DNA from 4 places in the Micromonospora vulcania genome. Region 1 is predicted to be linked to each of the others. Evidence: riboswitches for the same ligand, from Rfam matches in the RefSeq annotation. Region 1 holds a riboswitch; each other region holds the start of a gene.
The links. Region 1 has a riboswitch for cyclic di-AMP ahead of ACFQGL_RS28100 (coiled-coil domain-containing protein). Riboswitches for the same ligand answer to the same signal wherever they lie in the genome.
Positions count from the first base shown of each region.

Region 1 (5,551 bases):
GACCGGCGGGCCGCCCCGGCGGCGGGTGACTCGGCGAAGAGCGCGAGCAGGTCGCCGACCTGACGGTCGGCCTCCGCGGGATGCCGGAACCGACCGGCCGGGTTGAGCGTGTACTCGTTGCGCCGGCCGACCCGGGTGCGGTGCAGGTAGCCGCCCGCCTCCAGGTCGGCCACGATCGCCTGCGCGGCCCGCTCGGTCACGCCGACCTCGGCCGCGACGTCACGCAGCCGCGCGGTGGGGTCGCGTGCGATGGCCAGCAGAACGTGGCCGTGGTTGGTGAGGAACGTCCAGTTCCGGCCGCCACCGGTGTCGCCTGCCGCCGTCGCCGTGCTCGCCAATGTGGGACCGCCTCTCCGCTTTCCCGCTCTGCCCGGACCGTCGCCGGAGGGGCCGGCCCGGACCAACGTATGAAATCTATATCACGCATATCTTGACGCATGTTGCGGTGCATGTGACGGTGGAGCCCGGGCCAACGCACACCGCAGGCTCGGTTAACGGCCCGTTGAGCAGGCCAAATGCGTGGAGACGAGGTACGGGGATGAATCGTCCCGTCACGCCCGGCGGGCAGCCGGGGCCGCAGCGAGGCGCCGGCCCGGAGTCGACGCCCACCGACCCGGCGCGGGCGTACGCGGAGCTGGCCGCCGGTAACCAGCGGTTCGTCAGCGGTGCCCCGCGCCACCCGAACCAGGACGCCGAGCATCGGGCGGCGGTGGCCGATGGGCAGCACCCGTTCGCGGTGATCGTCGGATGCTCCGACTCCCGGCTGGCCGCCGAGATCATCTTTGACCGGGGGCTGGGTGACCTGTTCGTGGTCCGCACCGCCGGGCACATTGTCGGCCCGGAGGTGCTGGGCAGCGTGGAGTACGCGGTGACGGTGCTCGGTACGCCCCTGGTGGTGGTGCTCGGGCACGACTCGTGCGGTGCGGTGCAGGCAGCCCGGGAGGCGGCCACCACCGGCACCGCTCCCCGGGGGCACCTGCGCGCGGTCGTCGACGCCGTGCTGCCCAGCCTGCGCCGGGCCGCCTCCGAGGGGGTGGACGACATCGACGGCATCGTCGACATCCACATCGCACAGACCGTCGAGACGCTGCTCGACCAGTCGCCGGTGTTGGCTGCCGAGGTGGCGCAGGGGCGGTGCGCGGTTGTCGGGGTGTCCTACCGGCTCGCCGCCGGAGTGGTGCGTCCGGTGGCCTCCGTGCCGGCCGGTGCCGCGACGCTCGACGTACCCGCCGACCCGGCCGCGCCCGCCGCGGCCTGACGCGACGAGGGCCGCCCCGCACGGTGCGGGACGGCCCTCGACGCGTGTGCGGGTCAGAGCAGCGACATGTGTACGTGGTCGGTGTGGTTCGACGGCCCGCTGTACGACTTCCAGCCGGTCGCCGGGAACCAGATCTGCCGGTTCCAGATCACGTAGTAGATGCCGAGCCGGTCGGCGTTGCGGATCAGGAACGCGGCGACGTTGTTGCCGTACGTCCGGGTGTCCTCGTTGTGCCACGGGGCGAAGCCGCTCTTCTGCAGCGACCAGTCGCAGGCGCGGCCCTTCGGGTGCTCCCACGGACCGCCGGAGCGGTAGCAGCCGACGAACCGGTTGAAGCCGGCCCGCTTGACCTCCTTGTAGGCGTGCAACGTGCGCGGGGTGATGCAGCCCGAGGTGGTGGGGTCCTTCGCGCTGCACGACTCGGACTTCCAGTCCCCGTCGGCGGTGCGGCCTGGACCGATCCGGGCGACCGGTGAGGTGGCCGCCACCAGGCCACCGGTGAAGCCCTTCCCACCGACCAGGGCGAGCGCCTTGTCCGCGTCACGCTTCTGCTTGGCCATCAGTGCGGCCTGCTTCTGCTGCTCGCGGACCTCCGCATCGAGGGCAAGCTTGGCCTGCTCGGCGCGGGCCTTCACGGCGTTGACCTCGGCGAGCTTCTTCTCGTTGACCATGTTCATCTCGTCGAGCGTCGCCGCCCGCTGGACGAACGAGTCGGGGGCGTCGCTCTCCAACAGCATCGCGATGGCGCCGATCCGCCCCGTTCGGTACGACTGGGCGGCGATCTGCCCGACCTGCGGGGCCAGCGCGTCGAGGTCGGCCTTGGCCCGGTCGACCTCCCGCGCCAGATCCGCCTGCCGCGCCTTCGACTTGTCCAGCTTGGACTTCGCCGCGGAATAGTCGCGGTTGGTCTTCTCGATGACGTCGGTGAGCAGTTGAGGCTCGCCGTCCTCCTCGTGCCCGGACGGTGTGGGCGTCGCCGGGGCGGCATGTGCCGGGAGGGGGCCGGCGAGCACGGTCAATGCGGCAATCACGGCCACCGCGGGTGTCATCCAGCGGCGTAGGGGTGCCGTCACAATGTTCCCTTCCGTCGACCGCCGACCGGGTTAGCTGACGGGTTCGGGGCGGAAGTGGCCCCTACCGCTGACGCGGATTCACCCCACGTACCTGGGTTCCCGGCTCGCCGGTTGGCGATTGGGCGGTGGCACCGCAGGCGCCGCTGCGCGCCTTCCTCGGTAACCGGCAGCGAGGTTACCCGAGAGTCGACCGGCTGAGCTACGTCCCGATGCCCACCAAAAGCGTCATTTCGCCATGGCGCTGAGTGACCAGTGATGCGGTTCTCAGGGCGGACGCCCCACCTGGTCACGCTGAGGAGTGTCACCATGCCGTTTCCGTGCTCCTGTTCCGCTCTGGCCACTGGTCGGTGGCGGTGGCTAGGGGTGCGGTCCGCGCCCGGATCGGGTCGGGTCGATCCGGGCGCGGGTGTGGTCGGAACCCGATGCGCGACTCCCAACGATCCGGTGCGGGATACGTGCCGGCGGGCCGCTCGGTTCACCGCCGCTGCGGGAACGTGCGGGTACGGGAGAGTTGGTTCGCTGGATGGCGACCCCGCGGCTACGGACGGTGAGCGTCCGGCCCGGTCGGCCGGAGTCGACGCCGCGCTGCGGCGGCGCCGGTGTCCACTGCGCAGGCGGAGCGGGGTCCGGAGGGCCATCGTCGCAAATGCTAACCAGCCGGACCGGTGGTTGCAGGGCGTGGCGGAGTGTCGGATAGGCGGGCCGCCGACGCGGCGGCGGACGGGCGGGCGGTCAGCCGCGCTTCATCAGCCGACCGACCGCCGCCATCATCTCGGTGGCCATCTCGTCGGCCCGACCCTCGGCCGCTCCCTCGTGCATGCAGTGCCGGGCGTGCCCGTCGAGCAGGCCCAACGCCACCTTGTCCAGGGCGGCCTGGATCGCGGAGATCTGGGTGAGCACGTCGATGCAGTAGCGGTCCTCGTCGACCATCTTCTCGATGCCCCGGACCTGCCCCTCCACACGACGGAGCCGCGCGAGCAGCTGGTCCTTGCTGGCGGTGTACCCGCGGATCGGGGTGGGTGCGGTCATGCGGACCAGGATAGCGTACCCCTGGGGGGTATGGTACGGTCCTTTCTTGTCAGATACCCCCACCGGGTACCGGTAACAGGTCAGCGCAGGGATCCGCCTTCTCCTTACCCCTGGGGGGTATAGGCTTCGGAGGCGATGGAGGGAGACGCTCCGATGGTCAACACGACGTACCAGGTGCAGGGCATGACCTGCGGGCACTGCGTCAGCGCGGTCAGCGCCGAGGTGAGTGCCATCGCGGGTGTCCGAGACGTGCAGGTGGACCTGGCCACCGGTCGGGTCACCGTCGGCAGCGACCAGCCGCTGGACGTGGAGTCCGTCCGGGCGGCCGTCGACGAGGCCGGCTACGACCTCGTCGACGGCTGACGAGGGGGCCGACATGAACACGGCGACCAGACTGGGCGGGTTCGCACTCGGTCTCGCGGCGGTCTTCGGCGCGGCGTACGGGATCGGTCGAGTCACCGATGCCGCCACCCCGGTCGCCGAGAGTCGGCACGACGGCGGCACCCATGCGGCGGGCCCAGCCGGCCAGGGCGAGCACGACGAGGCGGCCGATCGGCTCCCGGGTGGTCTGCTGGTCTCCGACCGCGGCTACACCCTCGAACCGGTCGCCACTCTGGCCGGCGAGTTTGCCTTCCGGATCGGCGGCCCGGACGGCCGGCCGGTGACCCGGTACGACGTGGCGCACGACAAGCGGATGCACCTCATCGTCGCCCGACGGGATCTCTCCGGCTTCCGCCACGTGCATCCGGAGCTGGGCCCGGACGGCACCTGGCGGGTCGCCACCCCGTTGGCCGGGCCCGGGCAGTGGCGGGCGTTCGCCGACTTCACACCGACCGGGGCCGAGCCGCTGACCCTCGGCGTGGACGTGACCGTCCCCGGAACGCTGACCGAGCGGCCGTTGCCCGCACCGGCCACCAGCGCCACCGTCGACGGCTACACGGTCACCCTGGCGGGCGCACCGCAGCCCGGCCAGACCTCGTCGCTCACCCTGACCGTCAGCCGCGACGGGCAGCCGGTCACCGACCTGGAGCCCTACCTGGGCGCGTACGGCCACCTGGTGGCGCTGCGTCGGGGCGACCTCGCGTACCTGCACGTGCACCCGGACGGGACGCCGGGCGACGGGCGGACGCCATCCGGCCCCGCCGTCACCTTCTTCGCCGAGGTGCCCTCGGCCGGCAGCTACCGGCTCTACCTGGACTTCCGGCACGGCGGGTCGGTGCACACCGCCGAGTTCACCGTGGTCGCCGGCACCCCGGCGACCACGGCCCCGACGCCCGGCGGCGGCACCACGCCGAGCGCACCCGTACCGACCGGCGGCGCCGACCACGGCACTCCCGGGCACGGGCACGACTGACGGGACGAGACGATGACCACCACCAGCAGACCGCTGCCGGAGGCACCGAACCGCATCGAGCTGGCGATCGGCGGGATGACCTGCGCCGCCTGTGCCGCCCGCGTCGAGAAGAAGCTGAACCGGATGGACGGGGTCAGCGCGACCGTCAACTACGCCACCGAGAAGGCCACCGTCCGGTACGCGGACGGCGTCACGCCGGACGACCTCATCGACACCGTGCAGAAGACCGGCTACACGGCCGCGCTGCCGCCCTCACCGTCCGCCGCCGATCCCGCCGAGCAGCCGGTGGACGCGCTGCGTGGCCCGCGTACCCGGCTCTGGGTCTCGGTGGTCCTCAGCGTGCCGGTGGTCCTGCTGGCCATGGTGCCGGCCTGGCAGTTCGACTACTGGCAGTGGCTGTCGTTGACCCTGGCCGCCCCGGTGGTGGTCTGGGGTGGGCTGCCGTTCCACCGGGCGGCCTGGACCAACCTGCGGCACGGTGCCGCGACCATGGACACTCTCGTGTCGCTCGGCACCCTGGCCGCGTTCGGCTGGTCGCTCTGGGCGCTCTTCCTCGGCGACGCCGGCCTGCCCGGCATGACGCATCCGTTCCGCTTCGACATCACCCGCACCGACGGGGCCGGCAACATCTATCTGGAGGCCGCCGCCGGGGTGACGGTGTTCATCCTGGCCGGTCGCTACTTCGAGGCCCGCTCGAAGCGGACCGCCGGTGCCGCCCTGCGCGCACTGCTCGAACTCGGTGCCAAGGACGTGACGGTGCTGCGCGACGGGGTGGAGACCCGCATCCCGGCGGACCGGCTCGTGGTCGGTGACCGGTTCCTGGTCCGCCCCGGCGAG
Region 1 is NZ_JBHSQS010000027.1:22,566-28,116, reverse strand. Features, by position in the region: gene ACFQGL_RS28110 (helix-turn-helix transcriptional regulator) at 1-338, opposite strand, end outside; gene ACFQGL_RS28105 (carbonic anhydrase) at 539-1,258, shown strand; gene ACFQGL_RS28100 (coiled-coil domain-containing protein) at 1,312-2,331, opposite strand; cyclic di-AMP (ydaO/yuaA leader) riboswitch at 2,336-2,466, opposite strand; gene ACFQGL_RS28095 (metal-sensitive transcriptional regulator) at 3,064-3,360, opposite strand; gene ACFQGL_RS28090 (heavy-metal-associated domain-containing protein) at 3,514-3,723, shown strand; gene ACFQGL_RS28085 (hypothetical protein) at 3,737-4,714, shown strand; gene ACFQGL_RS28080 (heavy metal translocating P-type ATPase) at 4,727-5,551, shown strand, end outside.

Region 2 (5,551 bases), on a different contig from region 1:
AGTGGCGCATGGTCGGCCGACGTGGCCGGTTGGCCTCCTGGACGGTGGTGGGCGATCCGGCGCAGACCGCATGGACCGGTGACCCGGAGGAGTTGACCCGGGCTCAGGACCAGGCGTTGGGCCGGCGCAAGCGGCACAACTTCACGCTGACCACCAACTACCGCAACTCGGCGGAGATCTTCGCGGTGGCGGCGACGGAGATCCGCCGGCTCTACCCCGACCTGCCGCTGCCGACCGCCGTCCGCTCCACCGGAATCGACCCGGTCGAACTGGTGGTCTCCGCCGAGGAGTTGGAGGCCGCGACCGTCAAGGCGGCCACCGGGCTGTTGGCCGAGGTGGAGGGCACGGTCGGGGTGATCACGCCGGTCCCCCGCCGCGACGAGGTCGCCGGCTGGCTCGGCGCGCTCGGCGCGTCGCGGTTGCAGGTGGTCACCAGCCTGGAGGCCAAGGGCATGGAGTACGACGGGGTGGTGCTGGTCGCGCCGACCGAGATCCGGGCGGATCCGGGCGCCGGCGTACGCACGCTCTACGTCGCGCTCTCCCGGGCCACCCAGCGGCTCACCACCATCGATCCGACCGCCTGATCCGGGGCAACGGCCCGCGCTGGGCGGCGTCCGGCCCTACACTTGCATACATAGCGATGTGAGCATACATTTGACCCGGTCCCGATCGACGGCGGAGGGTGGTTCCGTGGGCGCAGGTCATGACCACCACCATGGGTCGGTCGCCAACGCCGCGCAGCAGCACCGAGGCCGGCTCTGGGCGGCGTTCGGGCCGCTCGCCACCCTGATGGTCGTCGAGGCGGTGGCCGCCTTCCACACCGGATCGCTGGCCCTGCTCTCCGACGCCGGGCACATGTTCACCGACGTGCTCGGCATCGCGATGGCGCTCGCCGCGATCACCGCGACCCGCCGGGCCACCGGCGATCCGCAGCGCACCTTCGGGCTCTACCGACTTGAGGTGCTCGCCGCGCTCGCCAACGCCGTCCTGCTCTCCGGCGTGGCGGTCTACGTGGTGATCGAGGCGATCGGCCGGTTCGGCGACCCGCACCGGGTGCTGGCCGGCCCGATGCTCGTGGTGGCCGTACTCGGCCTGCTCGCCAACCTGATCGCGTTCGCCCTGCTCCGCGCCGGGGCCCGGGAGAGCATCAACATCCAGGGCGCCTACCTGGAGGTGGTCGGCGACCTGCTCGGCTCGCTCGGCGTGATCGGCGCCGCGCTGCTGATCGAGGTCACCGACTGGTGGTGGGCCGACGCGGCGGTCGCGGTCGCCATCGGCGTGTTCATCCTGCCGCGCACCTGGCGGTTGGGCCGGGCCGCCGTCCGCATCCTGGTGCAGGCCGCCCCGGAGCACCTGCAGGTGACCGCCGTGCACGACCGGCTGGCCGCCGTGCCCGGCGTCGTCGAGGTGCACGACCTGCACGTCTGGACGCTCACCTCGGGCATGGAGGTGGCCTCGGCGCACCTGACCATGGCACCCGACGCGGAGGTCGGCGCGGTGCTCACCGCGGCCCGCACCGCCCTGCACGACGACTTCCGGATCGAGCACGCGACGTTGCAGATCGAGCCCGGCGCCGCCCCCGGCGCCTGCGGCTCGATCGAGTGGTAGTGGCGAGTTCATCGTTACCACGCACGCACCGTCCGTCACATCGGCTGCATCGACCCCACCTGCACCGGTAAGCTCGGTCCCGGCCTCCACCAAGCGGCGCCCACCCGGTGCCGGTGGCGGTCGCCGCCTAATCGCCCGAGCGGGCGAACCGGGGAACCATGTTCCTGGGGTGCATCCGCGTCAGCGGTAGGGATCTTCCGTCCCGAACCCGTCAGCTAACCCGGTCGGCGGCTGACGGAAGGACATGCGTAGTGGCACCAGCACGACCACCCACGGCCCGATTCGCGGGCCTGATCGTCGCGATGTTCGCTCTCGGCATCGCACTCCCGGCCGGCACCGCCTCGGCCGCTCCCCCGACCGGCCTGCGGGCCGCCGCCGCACCCGACGACGACGTCGAGGGCGGCACCCCGGCGTTACGGGCCCAACTGGAGGCCGCCAGCAAGGGCTACCTGGACGCGAAGCGCGCGCTGGAGACCTCCGTGCAGCGGCAGCAGCAGCTCACCGCCCAACTGAAGACCACCGAAGCCGAGCTGTCGCACCGCAGCGGCAAGGTCGGCACGATCGCCGGGATGGCCTACCGCACCGGGCGGCTCGGCACGGTGTCGGCGCTGCTCAACAGCAACACCCCGGAAGGCTTCATGGACCGGGCCGCCGCGCTGGGGGCGGTCGCCGCCAACGAGGACCGGGCGCTGCGTGACCTGCTCGCCACCAAGGACGAGGTCACCCGCACCCAGGTAGCCCTGGACGGTGAGATCCGCGAGCAGCAGAAGCAGGTCGCGGTGATGGCCAAGCGCAAGGAGCAGGCCGAACGGGCCCTCACCGTCGCCACGACCAGGGCCCAGGCCACCGCCGACAGCGGCGACTCCAACCGGGGCACCTCCACCGCCAACGCGACACCGGCGCCCCGCAACTCGGACGGCTCCTGGCCGTCGGAGTCGTGCAGCGTCAACGACCCCACGCCGGCGTCCGGCTGCGTCACCCCACGCACCCTGCACGCGCTCAACCAGGCCAAGGCCGCCGGCTTCACCCGGTACGTCTCCTGCCACCGCAACGGTGGCTCCGGCGAGCACCCGAAGGGTCGGGCCTGCGACTTCGCCGCGCAGAAGTCCGGCTTCGGCGGCAACGCCACCGGCGGTGACAAGACGTACGGCAACAACCTGGCGGCGTACTTCATCCGCAACGCCGACCGGCTCGCCGTGCTGTACGTGATCTGGTACCGGCAGATCTGGCTGCCCAGCAGCGGGTGGAAGGCGTACAGCGGGGCGGGCGGCGACCCGTCCAGCGCACACACCAACCACGTGCACCTGTCCGTCTACTGACCCGTCCCGGTCGGTGCCCCCGTGACTCGGGGGCACCGACCGGAGTACGTCCGGGGGCGTACCCCGGGTGTCGTCGGCGGTCGGACGACCCGGGCACGCCCGGCGGGCAGCATCCAGGTATGCCTCGGATCTCGCCCACCGCCCGCAAGGCACTGCTCACCCTGCACCTGATCACCTCGCTCGGCTGGCTCGGCGCCGACCTGGTGCTGCTCACCCTCGGCATCGCGGTGCAGCGCGGCGCCGACCCGGCCGCCTTCTACCCGGTCGCCGCGCTGATCGGCACCGTGCTGTTCGCGCCGCTGAGCGTGCTCGTCTGGCTGATCGGCGTGGTCAGCGCGCTGCTCACCCCGTGGGGGCTGCTGCGCTACCGCTGGGTGGTGGCCAAGCTCGTGATCACCACGGTGATGGTCGGGCTGGTGCTGTTCCTGCTCACCCCGAACCTGCGGCACGCCGGGGCGCTGGGCGCCGCCCTGCCCGCTCGGGACCGCGCCGACCTGGTGATCGCACCCACGGTGTCCACCAGCCTGATGATCATCGCGACGGTGCTCTCCACGTACAAACCATGGGGACGACGACCGGCCGCACAGCCGGCAGCGGCTCGCGGCGCTCGCACCCGCGCGGCCCGCGGCGGCCGTGATCGCGCTGCCGCCAGCGCAGGTGGTCGCGCTGCCGCCGGCGACCGTGATCGCGCTGCCGCCGGCGGCCGTGATCGCGCTGCCGCCGGCGGCGGTGATCGCGCTGCAACCAGGATGTAGTGGCCTCCCGCTGCCCGCAGGCCACTACATCGTGGATCGAGCGCGATCACCGCGCCGCGCAGGCGCGGCGCGGCCGCGGGGGTCATCGCGCGGCGCGGGCGCGGCGCAGGCGCGGCGCGAGCCGCAGAGGTGATCGCTCGGCGCAGCGCGGGCGCGGCGCGGGACGCGAGGCGCGGGTGGGTCAGGTCGTGGGTGGGGGGTCGCCGGTTTGGTCAAGGGCTGCGGCGAGGCGGGTGGCCAGGGCCAGGTGCGCCGAACGGGCCTGGCCGAACGCGTACCGGAACAGTGGGGCTGGCGCGGTCAGGGTGATCTCCACGTCGATCCGGACCAGGCCGTCCGGCTCGGCGCGCAGTCGGGTGTGGTTGCGTACCGAAGTGGCCGGCCATTGGCGGGCCACCATCACGATCTCGTCCGCATCGTTGATCAGCACGTCCGCCCGGTAGCTGGTCCGGAAGCGCAGCGGCCCGGCCTCCAGGCGATCGTTGATCACGTAGCTGGCCCGGGCACCGGGCCGGGTCGGCAGCTGTCGGACCCGGATGATCAGCGGGTGCAACTCACCCTGTCGGGTCAGGTCGCCGAGGAGCGCCGCCGCGTCGGCGACCGAGCAGCGGGCCTGGACGGTGTAGCTGAACGTGTCGCGCCTGAGCACACCGTCTCCCGCCGTCGATAGTCGCACGATCGTCCCGTACCGATGTCCTGCTGGCAACGGCCGGACGGACACCGGCCGCTGCACCCCTGTTCGGTCACCGCTCGCATAACGGTCGGTTGGTGGGGAATCACCGTTGGTGACAGCCGACGGAGGGCGGGACGATGAGCGGCGACGACCCGGTGAGCGGGCACGTGATGGTCTTCGCGCCCACCCCACAGTTGACGGTGACCGTCGACCGGCCGAACGACCAGCCCGAACTGCACCTGCACCCCGGTGGGCAGGGCGTGTGGCAGGCCCGGATGGTGATGTCGCTCGGGGTCGACGTGGTGCTCTGCACCGCGCTCGGCGGCGAGATCGGCCAGGTGCTCGAACCACTGCTGGTCAGTGAGGGTGTGGACCTCAAGGTGGTGGTCCGGGACTCCGGCAGCGGCGGGTACGTGCACGACCGTCGGGACGGGTCCCGGCAGGAGATCGTCGACGTACCCGGGCATCCGCTCAGCCGGCACGAACTCGACGAGCTGTACAACCTGTCGCTCGGCGAGGGCCTTCGGGCGGCGGTAAGCGTGCTCAGTGGGCCCAACGAGCCGTGGCTCGTCCCGGCCGACCTGTACCGGCGCTTCGCGGCCGACCTCGGCGCCAATGGCGGCCGAGTGGTGGTCGACCTATCCGGCGACCATCTCGGCGCCGCGCTGGAGGGCGGGGTGTTCTTCCTCAAGGTGAGCCACGAGGAGCTGATCCGGGACGGCCGCGCCCGCAACGAGGACAGCGCGGAGCTGACTCGCGCGATGTACGAGCTGCACGCCGCCGGCGCCGAGACGGTGGTGGTGAGCAGGGCCGACCAGCCGGCTCTGGCGCTCGTGGACGGTGAGCTGTTCGAGGTGGAGATGCCCCGGTTGCAGGCGGCCGACCCGCGCGGCGCGGGTGACTCGATGACCGCCGGGGTGGCCGCCGTGGTGGCTGGCGGCGGGGACATCCGGACCGCGATCCGGACCGGCGCGGCGGCCGGGGCGCTGAACGTGACCCGGCACGGCCTGGGCACCGGACGGTTGGACTCGATCACCGGTCTGGTGGACCGGGTCCGGCTGGTGCCGGCGGACAGCCGGCCACAGGAACGGACCACCCCCGACGAACTGGCCGACCGGGCGGTCGAACGGTGACGCTGCGGGTGTTGATCACCAACGACGACGGCATCGCCGCGCCGGGCATCCAGGCGCTGGCCT
Region 2 is NZ_JBHSQS010000002.1:109,969-115,519, reverse strand. Features, by position in the region: gene ACFQGL_RS03115 (HelD family protein) at 1-584, shown strand, start outside; gene ACFQGL_RS03110 (cation diffusion facilitator family transporter) at 691-1,608, shown strand; cyclic di-AMP (ydaO/yuaA leader) riboswitch at 1,723-1,854, shown strand; gene ACFQGL_RS03105 (coiled-coil domain-containing protein) at 1,860-2,927, shown strand; gene ACFQGL_RS03100 (hypothetical protein) at 3,047-3,682, shown strand; gene ACFQGL_RS03095 (SRPBCC family protein) at 3,864-4,331, opposite strand; gene ACFQGL_RS03090 (PfkB family carbohydrate kinase) at 4,493-5,488, shown strand; gene surE (5'/3'-nucleotidase SurE) at 5,485-5,551, shown strand, end outside.
Region 2: it holds a riboswitch for cyclic di-AMP, as region 1 does, so the genes downstream of both, ACFQGL_RS03105 (coiled-coil domain-containing protein) here and ACFQGL_RS28100 (coiled-coil domain-containing protein) in region 1, are expected to answer to the same signal.

Region 3 (5,551 bases), on a different contig from region 1:
AACGAGTGCAGCGCGTAACGGCCGTCGCGTTCGAGGTCGCGGCGCTTGGGCGAGTCGATGATGAAGCAGAAGAGACCCTCGTCGGTGATCACCGGGGAGACCGGGTGCACCCGGGGACCGCCGTCGGCGCGGACCGTGGCCAGATAGCCGAAGCCCGGCCCGTACTGCTGAAGAAGAACGCGGATCCCGTCGGCGAGGCGGGGCTCGTCGGCGGCGAAATCGGACCAGGAAGCCATGCGAGCATTCTATCGAACAAATGTACGAGCAGCGACCTCGGCGCGCTGGTCACCGGCACCGAATCCGGTAGTTGCCGCTGACGCCGCTATGGTGGTCCGATGCTGCTCTCCGACCGCGACCTGGTCTCCGAGATCAAGGCCGGCACGCTGGGCCTGGAGCCGTTCGAGCCCACCCTGGTCCAACCGTCCAGCATTGACGTACGGCTCGACCGGCTGTTCCGGGTCTTCAACAACCATCTCTACACACACATCGACCCGGCCATGCAGCAGGACGACCTGACCTCGGCGGTCGAGGTGCCCGACGGCGAGCCGTTCGTGCTGCACCCGGGGGAGTTCGTGCTCGCCTCGACGCTGGAGGTGATCTCGCTCGGCGACCAGCTCGCGGGCCGACTCGAGGGCAAGTCGAGCCTGGGCCGACTCGGGCTGCTCACCCACTCCACCGCCGGCTTCATCGACCCGGGCTTCTCCGGCCACGTGACGCTGGAGCTGTCCAATGTGGCGAACCTGCCGATCACCCTCTGGCCGGGCATGAAGATCGGGCAGCTCTGCATCTTCCGACTCTCCTCACCGGCCGAGCACCCGTACGGCTCGATGGTCTACGGCTCGCGGTACCAGGGGCAGCGCGGGCCGACTCCGAGCCGCTCCTGGCAGCACTGGCGCACCTGGCCCACCCGGTAATCGACTCGTCGTGTGTTAAAAAGGGGCCCTTTCTCTACCGCAGGCGGTAGGAAGGGCCCCTTCCTTACATCTCAGGCTCAGCCGGGGCGGCCGTAGCTGTGGATCGGGCCGTCGTCGACCTTCTTCATCTTCACGGGTTGGCCCGCCTGCGAGGCGTGCACCACCCAGCCACCGCCGACGTACATGCCGACGTGGTGGATGTCGCTGTAGTAGAAGACCAGGTCACCGGGGCGCAGGTTGGCCCTGCTGACGTCCTTGGTCACCCGGCTCTGCTGGGCCGCGTTGTGCGGGAGTGACACCCCGGCCTTGGCCCAGGCGGCCAGCATCAGCCCGGAGCAGTCGTACGAGTTCGGGCCCTCGGCGCCCCACACGTAGGGCTTGCCGATCTGCGCGCAGGCGAACTTGACCGCCACGCCGGCGGCACCGCCGGGGTAGCTGCCCGGGCAGGGCGCCGGACGCAGTGAGCCGCCGCCGCCGTTGCCGTACACCTTGAGGCGCAGCTTCTGCAGCTTGTCGATCTCCTCGTTGATCTGCTTCTTCTTCGCCGCCAGCTGGGCCTCGGTGACGGTCAGCTGGGCGACCATCTCGTCCAGCGGCGCCTTCTGCCGGGCCAGCTCGTCGCGCAGGTCGGCGACCTCGCGTACGTCCTGCTGCTGGTTGTGCGCGAACCGGTCGAGCATCTCGAGCTGCCCGACCACCTCGCCGGGCGACTGGCTGCCCAGGACGGCGTTGACGGTGGCGACGTTCTCGCCCTTGTAGGCGCGGACGGCCAGGGCGCTGACCTTGTCCATCGCGGCGTCGACCTGGCGCTCCAGCGGGGTGATCCGGGCGGCCAGCGCGTCGGCCTGCCTGCGCTTGCCGGCCAGGTCGGCGCGCGTGGCGTTGTGCCGTTCGATGATCGGTTCGAGCTTGTTCCAGTCGGCGTCGATCTGGCGCTCGATCTCGGCGACGGACGGGTCGGCGTGGGCCGCCGTGGCGCTGCCGGTCAGAACGACGGCGACGCCGACCAGCGCGGCGAGGGCGGTGGTGAAACGGGACCAGCGTGGGCGCGGCACAGTCGCCGTCGGGCCGGCTGACGCCGGCCGCTCGGACGACGGCCGCGGGGCATGGTGTGCCACCGGGCTCCGTACTCCTTCTTCCTGACCGCCTACCGGGTTAGCTGACGGGTTCGGGCGGGAAGTGGGCGCCCTACCGCAGGTGCGGATTCACCCCGAGAAACCTGGGTCCCCGGTTCGCTCGGAAGCGACTCGGCGGTGTCGGTCCGTTACCGCCCGGGGTGGGCGGACCTGCTATCGGCCCGACGAATGACCAGAGTAGAGACGGCTGTTACCGATCCGCAACCCGTGCGGCCGTGACACTCCGTATCGATTGGAAGAAGTTACGCACGGTACGCGAAGAAATTCTTCCGATTGCTTCGATAGATGGAAAGGTATTGACGCGAGCTCCGAGCGGCGCGAAGGTGACCTCACCTTGACCCGTCAGATATAGGGGGTTCGATGCACCATTCAACCCTGCCGACCGGCCGGCGTGCGCTGCTCGCCACCGTGGTCGCCGCCGCGATCACGGTGCCGATACCCGCCGGCCAGGCCGCCGCCGCACCGACCGTCGACCGGCAGCAGCAGTATGCCGCCGCGGCAGCCGAGTACGGCGTACCGACCGACGTGCTGCTCGGCGTCTCCTACCTGGAGTCGCGCTGGGACAGCAACGCCGGCACACCGAGCACCGGCGCCGGCTACGGTCCGATGCACCTGACCGATGCCCGACAGGTGACCGCCCGGTCCGAGGGCGTCCACCACGACGCCGGCACCGAGGACCCGCGCGGTGACGACGCACGGCCCGCGCCGGCCCTCGCTCCGCGGCCGGCCGAGGACAACGCTCCGCCCGCCGCAGCGTTGCAGACCGTGGACGCCGCCGCCGAGCTGACCGGTGCCACCCCCGAGGCGCTGCGCAGCGACGTGGGCGTGAACATCCGGGGCGGGGCGGCGCTGCTGGCCTCGTACCAACGGGAGCTTGGCGCCCCGGTCGGCGCCGGCACCGACCCGGCCACCTGGTACGGCGCGGTGGCCCGCTACGGCGGCGCGGACACCGCGGACGCCGCGGCGGCCTTCGCCGACGAGGTCTACACGACCATCGGCACCGGCGAGTCCCGGGTGACCGACGACGGCCAGCGGATCACGCTGCCGGCGCGCGCGGTGCAACCGGAGCGTTCCTGGCTGGACCGGCTGGGCCTGCGCCGACTCGCCCGCCCGGACGGGCTGGAGTGCCCCCGCACCATCTCCTGCGAGTGGATCCCGGCGCCGTACGCGGCGTTCGGCGACGGTGACTACGGCAACCACGACCTCTCCGACCGGCCCGCCCGGCAGAAGATCGAGTACATCGTCATCCACGACACCGAGGCGAGCTGGGCGACCACCCTGAAGCTCGTCCAGGACCCGACCTACGTGAGCTGGCACTACTCGCTGCGCTCGGTGGACGGGCACGTCGCCCAGCACGTGAAGACCAAGGACGTCGCCTGGCACGCCGGCAACTGGTTCGTCAACGCCAAGTCGGTGGGGCTGGAGCACGAGGGCTTCGCCGCGGAGGGCACCTGGTACACCGAGGCGATGTACCGGACCTCGGCGAAGCTGGTCCGGCACCTCGCGCTGCGGCTGGGCATCCCGCTGGACCGACAGCACATCATCGGCCACGACAACGTGCCCGGGACCATCGCCGCGAACGTACGCGGGATGCACTGGGACACCGGCCCGTACTGGGACTGGACGCACTACTTCGAGCTGCTGCACGCGCCGCGGCTGGACACCGGCACCCCGGCCACCGGGCTGGTCCGGATCGACCCGGACTTCGCCACCAACCAGCCGGCGTTCACCGGATGCGTCACCGCCGGTGTGCCGTGCCCGCCGCGCGGCTCGTCAGCGGTGATCCTGCGTAGCGCGCCGGCCGCGGACGCACCTCTGGTCAACGACATCGCGCTGCGCCCGGACGGCACCCCGAACACGATGGCCGTCTCGGACCATGGCGCACGGGCCTCCGCCGGGCAGACGTACGCGCTCGCCGGGCGCCAGGGCGACTGGACGGCGATCTGGTACCTCGGCCAGAAGGCCTGGTTCCACAATCCGGCGTCCGCGCCGACCGCCAGTTGGACTGTCGGCGTGGTGGCCACCCCGAAGCCGGGACGGGCCACCATCCCGGTGTACGGGCGGGCGTACCCGGAGCAGGCCGCGTACCCGGCCGGAGTGCCCTACCAGACGATCTCGCCGCTGCAGTACACGCTCGCCGCCGGGCAGCGGTACGCCGTCGGGGCGGTGCTGGCCGGCGAGTACTACCGGGCCACCACGTTCGACGGCTCCTCGCCGGGCGACTGGACGGTCATCCGGGGCCAGAACCGTTACGCGCAGATCCAGTTCGGCCACCGCATCATGTACGTCGACCTCGCCGACGTGCAGCTCCTGCCGTCCCCGGTGGGCGCACCCCGCTGAACAACGAACGACGAGGGCCCCCGGTCGTCCGACCGGGGGCCCTCGTGGCGTCTGCTGGATCAGCCGGGTCTGCGGAACCCGGCGACCGGCATGTAGTTGATGCTGGCCACCTGCACCGGCTTACCGGCGCGTGGCGCGTGCACCATCTTGTCGTTGCCGAGGTACAGGCCGACATGGTGCAGGTCGCTGAAGAAGAAGACCAGGTCACCGGGGCGGGCATCGGCCCGCGAGATGGCCTTGCCCTCGTGCCACTGGTCGCCCGTGTGGTGGGTGAGGCTGATCCCGGCTGCCTTGTAGGCGTACTGGGTCAGGCCCGAGCAGTCGAACGAGTTCGGGCCGGTGGCGCCCCAGACGTACGGATCGCCGACCTGCTGGCAGGCGGTCTTGATCGCCTTCTGGGCGGCCGCGTTGACCACGCCGTTGATGGTCGGGCAGCCCTCGGTCTTGACCGTGGTCTTCGGCAGGGCCGCCTCGAGCCGCTTGATCTCGGCGTCGATCTGCTTTTTCTTGGCCGCCAGATCGTTCTGCTGCTTGGTCTGGGTGACGATCAGCGCGTCCAGCTTCTGCTTCTGGCCGTCGTACTTGGCCCGTACGGCCAGCACGCCCTCGACCTCCTTGCGCTCCTGCGCGGCAAGCCGGTCGAGAACGGTGAGCTGCTCGGTGAGCGTGTCCGGCTTGGCGCTGACCAGCAGCGCGCCGATGTCGTGCGACGGCCCGGAGATGTAGTAGCGGGACGCCAGGTCACCGACCCGGTTCAACGCCAGCTGGCTCTGCAGTGCCAACGGCTCGATCTTCTTTTGCAGGTCTCCCGACTTCTTCCGGTTGACCTTCAGCTGCGCCCGCACCTTGTTGTACTGCTCGATGGTGGGCTCCAACTGCTCCCACTGCTTGTCGATCTGCGCTTCGATCTCGTCGACCGAGGGCGCGGCCTGCACCGGCGCGGTGAGCATCCCGGCACCGACCGCCGCGGCAGCGGCCAGGACGAGCAGACGCTGGGCGACCCGACGGAGACCGCCTGATCGAGCGGACAATCCTGGGGCGTGACGATGAGGGGGCATGGTTGCCACCGGCACCGACTCCTTTGCAACCGACCGCCGGGCGCCTCGCGGGAGGGAAGGGCACGAGGCAGACGACCTACAGCGGTCGGTGCCTCACATTAGG
Region 3 is NZ_JBHSQS010000011.1:52,774-58,324, forward strand. Features, by position in the region: gene ACFQGL_RS19470 (pyridoxamine 5'-phosphate oxidase family protein) at 1-236, opposite strand, end outside; gene dcd (dCTP deaminase) at 336-914, shown strand; gene ACFQGL_RS19480 (C40 family peptidase) at 992-2,032, opposite strand; cyclic di-AMP (ydaO/yuaA leader) riboswitch at 2,045-2,177, opposite strand; gene ACFQGL_RS19485 (N-acetylmuramoyl-L-alanine amidase) at 2,411-4,390, shown strand; gene ACFQGL_RS19490 (C40 family peptidase) at 4,450-5,463, opposite strand.
Region 3: it holds a riboswitch for cyclic di-AMP, as region 1 does, so the genes downstream of both, ACFQGL_RS19480 (C40 family peptidase) here and ACFQGL_RS28100 (coiled-coil domain-containing protein) in region 1, are expected to answer to the same signal.

Region 4 (5,551 bases), on a different contig from region 1:
ACCAGCTCACCGGGCGGTCGGCGAGCTCGGCGGCACGAGCCAGCTCGGCGGGCGTCCAGACCGCCTTGATTCCCAGCCCGACGACCGCGTCCACCGGTGTCCCGACGGCGCGGGCGGCCAACGCCAGGCCGACCACCCCGCCCAGCGAGTGCCCGAGCACGACGATCCGGTCGTCGGCGGCCAGACCGCTCGCGATCCGCTCGGCGAACCCGCCGAAGGAGTACGACGGCAGCGGGGCCGACCAGCCGTGCCCGGCGAGGTCCGGCGCCAGCCACCGCCCGGGCCAGTGCTGCTCCAACAGTGGCGCCCAGGGCAACCAGATGTCCCCGGTCGCCCCCATCCCGTGCAGCAGCAGCAGGACGGGCCGACGGCCGGTACGGGCATCCGATTCATCCACCACGGCCGCAGTCTCCCACGGTTCGCGGGCCGGTACGAGGATCACCGACGGGGACGACGTACCGACAAAGATCCACTGTAGAGTTCGCCGCCTGGCGGGCCGATCCGGCCCGTCGGTCCCGGAGCGGAGAGGAGCCCGACATGCTCACAAGGCATCGATCAGTACTGGTGGCGGCCCTGGCGGCCGTCGCGGTCGGCACAGCGCCCGGCGCTCCGGCGCTCGCAACGGCGTCGAACGTGCCCACGCCGACCCTCGGCACCGACGCGGTCGTGGCGGCCGACCGGGTCCTGCGGGTCTACAACAACAACATCGAGAACCTGGTGCTGAACAACGCCGACGGGACGTGCACCCGGGTCTCCGGGCCGGACCACCTGACCTCGATGCTGGTGGACGACAACGGCAGCAAGGGCACTGCCGGCGTGGTGGCGCCCGACATCCTGATCGTGCAGCAGGTGCGCGGGACCGGCCAGGCCGAGGCGTACGCCGACCAACTGTCGGCCAAGTTCGGCTACCCGGCGGGCACGTACGGGGCGATCGTGGCGTGGAGTGACCCGGAGCCGTGGGGCGGCACGCACAAGTGCAGCTCCCAGTCGCTCGGTGACCTGAAAAAGAAGCAGACCAACGGGATCATCTGGAACACCAGGACGCTCAACCTCGCCGCTGGCGACGTCTCGAAGTACTGGAGCGCGGGCTGGCTCAAGCCGGGCACGGCGTACGCCAACGGAGCCGGGTGCACGCTCTACAAGCCGCCGAACAGCGACCCGGACAGCACCGACTACTACAAGTGGAAGCGGACCAGCGCCATCGCGGCCCGGTTCACCATCAAGGCGACCGGCACCAGCGTGTTCGCCGCGACCATGCACCTGCCCCAGGAGAACCGGCAGAACGCGTGTGCCGGCGACGGCGACACCGGGATCGCCAACTCCGGCATCCACCTCGGCGCGGACGCCACCAGCCTGCTGAACGCGTCCACGATCCGCATCGTGGGGATCGACGCGAACCGTACGGGCATCGCGCCGAGCACCCTGAGCGGCTACGGCATGACCGGCTACGGTTCCGCCGCCACCAGCGGCTCCAGCAAGATCGATTATCTCTTCGTGAAGGGCGGCGTGCAGCCGTCCAGCATCGGCCACACGATCAGCGGGACGAAGTCGAACCACCTCGCCCTGTACGGCTTCATCAGCTACTGACCGTACCGACACGGACGCCGCGGGCGCCGGCCCCTCGTGGGGGACGGCGCCCGCGGCGGCTACGCCCGGATCAGGCGGAGTATCCCCGAGTGGCGATCCAGTTGGCCAGATCGATCGTGGTGATCCAGTACGCCGGGTCGGCCGGGTTCGCCGAGTCGGCGATCCGCACGGTCCGCCCGTTGTCCTTGTAACCCACCACGGCGATGTAGTGCCCGCCGCCGTACGAGTGCCAGCCGCCGTCGGTGTCGGTGGCGTCGCCGACGACGTTGGCCACCACTCCGCGACCGTCGGTGATCGCCTTGACCACGTCAGCCTGGAGCCGGTCCATCTGGGCCGGGCTCGGCGAACCGGCGAACATCCGGGTCTGGTACGGGTTGCCCTTGACCTCGGCGTTGAGAACCCGGGTGGTGTCCTCGGCCGAGTTGGTGCCCATCTCGGTGGTGCCCAGCTCGGCGCCCAACTCCTCCTGGGTGCGGTCGATGCCGGTGGCGCTCAGCGCGTTGCGGGTGGCCGCCGGGCCGCAGTTGTAGTACGTGTTCTGCGCCTGGTAGTCGTAGTCGAGCACCTTGGTCGCGGGGGGCTTCGGCGGTGCCGGCTTGCGGGTCAGGTCCGGGTTGCTGGTGGCCTTGGCGGCGGGCGACGCGGCGCTGGTGGCCGGAGCGGCGGTGGTCGGCGCGGCGCTGGCCGAGGGGGACGCCACGCGTGCCTCGCTGCGGGACGCGGCGGTGTCGCTGCGCATCTCGGCGACCGTGGTCGCGGTGCGCTGGGCGGCGGGGGCGTCGTCGGTGCCGGCGAGCAGGGCGCCGGTGGTGGTCGCGATCGCGAGGGCCGCGGCGGAGGCGGCGACGATCTGGTACGGGCGCTCGGTGGCGAGGCGGCGGAGCTGACGCTGCAGGGTGTGCTTCACGGGGTCCTCCACGGATCGGGGGGAGAGCGGCGCACCGGGCGGATTCGGTATCCGGGCAGGCGCCAGCGCGCAGACCGTGGTCCGCGCGGGGTGAACCGCTCAGGGGAACGCCCGGCTCGGCCGGGCGGGAAGGGCGGCGACCCGGAGGTCAGCTCACCGTCACCGGGCGAATAAGCGGGGGCACCGCGGTGCCGTGAAGGCGGGGGAACAACCAAGGGGTGGAGAGGTGCTGCACGAGGATGGAACTCCTTCCGACACCGCCTACCGGGTTAGCTGACGGATTCGGGCGGGAAGATCGCCCTACCGCGGGCCGGTGGCTCGCGGATTCACCCCGGACTTAACTGTTGGGTCCCCGGTTCGTGGATCACGATTGAGCGGGTCGGCGCGGCGTCGCCTCTTGCGATCGGTTACCGCACCGGACGCGCCGACACTACTGGCCACTTCGAGCCCTGCCAAGCCCGCTCCACCTGCGTAAACCTGAATTGGTACGACAATTTCTGCGCGTATTGCCGCTGACGCGACTCGATGGGACAACCGGTTACGGCAGCGCCTACGGGCGATAACCGGACAGGCCGTCGACAACACCGACGTATTCGCGGGAACAATCGCGCCGATCGTGCCGCCCGCCCGATTTCCGCCGCGTGTGACCGGGCTCACCCACTGATCGGAGGATCAGCCCACCCGGGCCGGTCGCCAACGCGCCACGGCGGCCGGCCGGAACGCCGCGGTCACCACCCGGCGCACCAGCAGCGGGCTCGGCCGCGACCGCGCCACAGCCGCGTACGCCTCCTCGGCGAGGGTGCGGGCCGACTCGGCGGCCAGTTCCGCGTCCCGCCATGCCATCTGTTCCCGCTCGGCGGCGGCCAGGTAGGCGGCACGCCGGCCGTCCCGGATCGCCCGGCTCAGCAGCGCCTCCTGCTCGACCGGGTGCCGGCGGGCGTCCCAGCCGTGCCGGTGGCCGAACACGTCGCCGAGTTGCCGCATGGACAGCTCGCCGCGCCAGTGCGCCGCCATCGCGGCCTGGTGCAGGTAGCGCTCCCGGGCGGCGTACTCGGCGGGGGTACGCGGGGTACGCGGGGTGGGCAACGCGGCGGCGCCGGCGAACCGGCGGGCGGCGGTGTCCGCCTCGTCGTACTCGGCCCACGCCCGTTCCGCCTGCTCCTGGGCGGTCAGCCACTCGGTACGCCGGCGGTGGGCGGTCTGCACCGCGCCGCCCGCGGCCACGGCCACCTCCTCGGCGTACCGGCGCAGGTCGGCGGCCTCGGCGGCGGCGGACTCGGCCAGGTCCCGGGCGGTTGGCACGGCCGGGGCCGGGTCGGGAGCAGGCCGGTCCCGTTCCGGGCGGGCGACCAGCACGGCGAGCACGGTCAGCGCCAGCAGGAACAGGGCCGACCAGATGGCGGCGGCCTGCGGTACCTCGGTCAGGAACTGGTAGAAGACGACGGTCTCCATGGTCGGCACCTCGGGGAGAGAGCGATGCGATGGGGAGCCGCACCGGCCGCACGAGCCGTGGCGGGCCACGGATGGGCGGGCGGTGGGGTGCGGAGCTGTTGGGTCGACAGGCGCGGCGGCGGGAGACTCGTCCCGGGTGTTCAGCGCCGCCCTGGTGGGGCCCTGGGCGCGCGGCTGGCCGGACCGTCGACGCGGGGTAGTCGGTCGGCCCCGGCCGTACCCATCGGGGTCACGCCGGCCGGGTGGACGGGGACCGCGCTCTCGCCGCCGGGCGACGCCGGCTGCGGGTCGGTCGACCACGCGGGGCCGACCCCCTCGGCGACGCTGTCAACGGCGACCCGGACGGTGTACGTGGCAGCGTCCGCCCAGACGGTCTGCGCGGCGGCGTCAACCCGGACGGCGTGCGCGGCGGCGTCCGCCCGGACGGACCAGGACGACGGCGCGAGCTGCTCGGCGGCGAACGCCGGTGGGACCGCGGCTGGAACCGACGACGCGGTGGCGGTGGCGGGCGACGCGCCGGCACCGAGGGCGAGGGCCGCGACGACGGCGAGGCTGGTCAGCATCCGCGTCGCCCAACGCGCTACCCACCACAGCGGACAGGTGAGCGCGACCGGGAGCATCTCCACACGCTACCGCCGACACCCACCGGACGCATCGGCGCCGGGCGTGTCGGTTCGCGGCACGCCGACCGTGCTGACCAGGGTGGACGGTTCAGCGCGAGTCGGCGTACGTCGATCGCTCGCCGGCCTGGCCGACCCGGGACCCGGCCCCGGCGGCCTCGGGCACGGCGGCCTCGGGCACGGCGGCCTCGGGCACAGCGGCCTCGGGTGCGGTGCGTTGGCGGGGGACGGCCGGGCGGCGTGGGGCGAGTCGGCGCATCAGCGGGGTCTCGACGTAGCGGTGCAGCAGCCCGGCCAGGACCAGGTTCACCACCAGGAAGCCGAGCACCACGACCGGGCCGCGCCAGCCACCGAAGCCGGTACCCCAGTCCCCGGTCCAGCGCAGCACCGAGATCATCACCAGCACGTGCACGAGGTAGAAGGCGAACGAGACCTCGCCGAGCCAGATCAGTGGGCGGGACCGCCACGGCGAGCGCAGCCCCCGCACGTCAGCGTTCGCCGCGGCGGTGATCACCAGGAGGTACGCCACCGCGAGCAGGGTGGTCCACAGCTCGGCGCGAATCCACTGCACGGAGGCCACCCAGGTGGCCACGAAGATGATGCCGGCGCCGGCCAGCCCGGGGCCGCGCCACCGGCCTCGGAGCATCAGCTCGGCCGCCACCGCGCCCAGCCAGAATTCCAGTGACCGCGCCGGTGGGAAGATCTGGGTGAACCACCAGCGGCTGACCTCCGGCACCAGTTGCTGGGCCGGCCAGAGCGCGAGGATCAGCAGCGGCATCGCGACGAGCAGCGCCCAGAGCAGCGCCGGCCGGGCCCGACGGAGCAACGGCAGCACCAGCGGCAGGCAGAGGTAGAAGAAGAACTCGCAGGACAACGACCAGCTCACCGTGTTGATGCTGTAGAACCACCCGGGCCGGGGGTCCCAGGCCTGCAGCAGGAGCAGGTTCTCCAGTGCGGCGGCCGGCAGGACCGGATCGGCGAACCA
Region 4 is NZ_JBHSQS010000004.1:431,657-437,207, reverse strand. Features, by position in the region: gene ACFQGL_RS09035 (alpha/beta fold hydrolase) at 1-400, opposite strand, end outside; gene ACFQGL_RS09030 (hypothetical protein) at 538-1,587, shown strand; gene ACFQGL_RS09025 (C39 family peptidase) at 1,658-2,506, opposite strand; cyclic di-AMP (ydaO/yuaA leader) riboswitch at 2,738-2,881, opposite strand; gene ACFQGL_RS09020 (hypothetical protein) at 3,167-3,946, opposite strand; gene ACFQGL_RS09015 (hypothetical protein) at 4,087-4,566, opposite strand; gene ACFQGL_RS09010 (acyltransferase family protein) at 4,658-5,551, opposite strand, start outside.
Region 4: it holds a riboswitch for cyclic di-AMP, as region 1 does, so the genes downstream of both, ACFQGL_RS09025 (C39 family peptidase) here and ACFQGL_RS28100 (coiled-coil domain-containing protein) in region 1, are expected to answer to the same signal.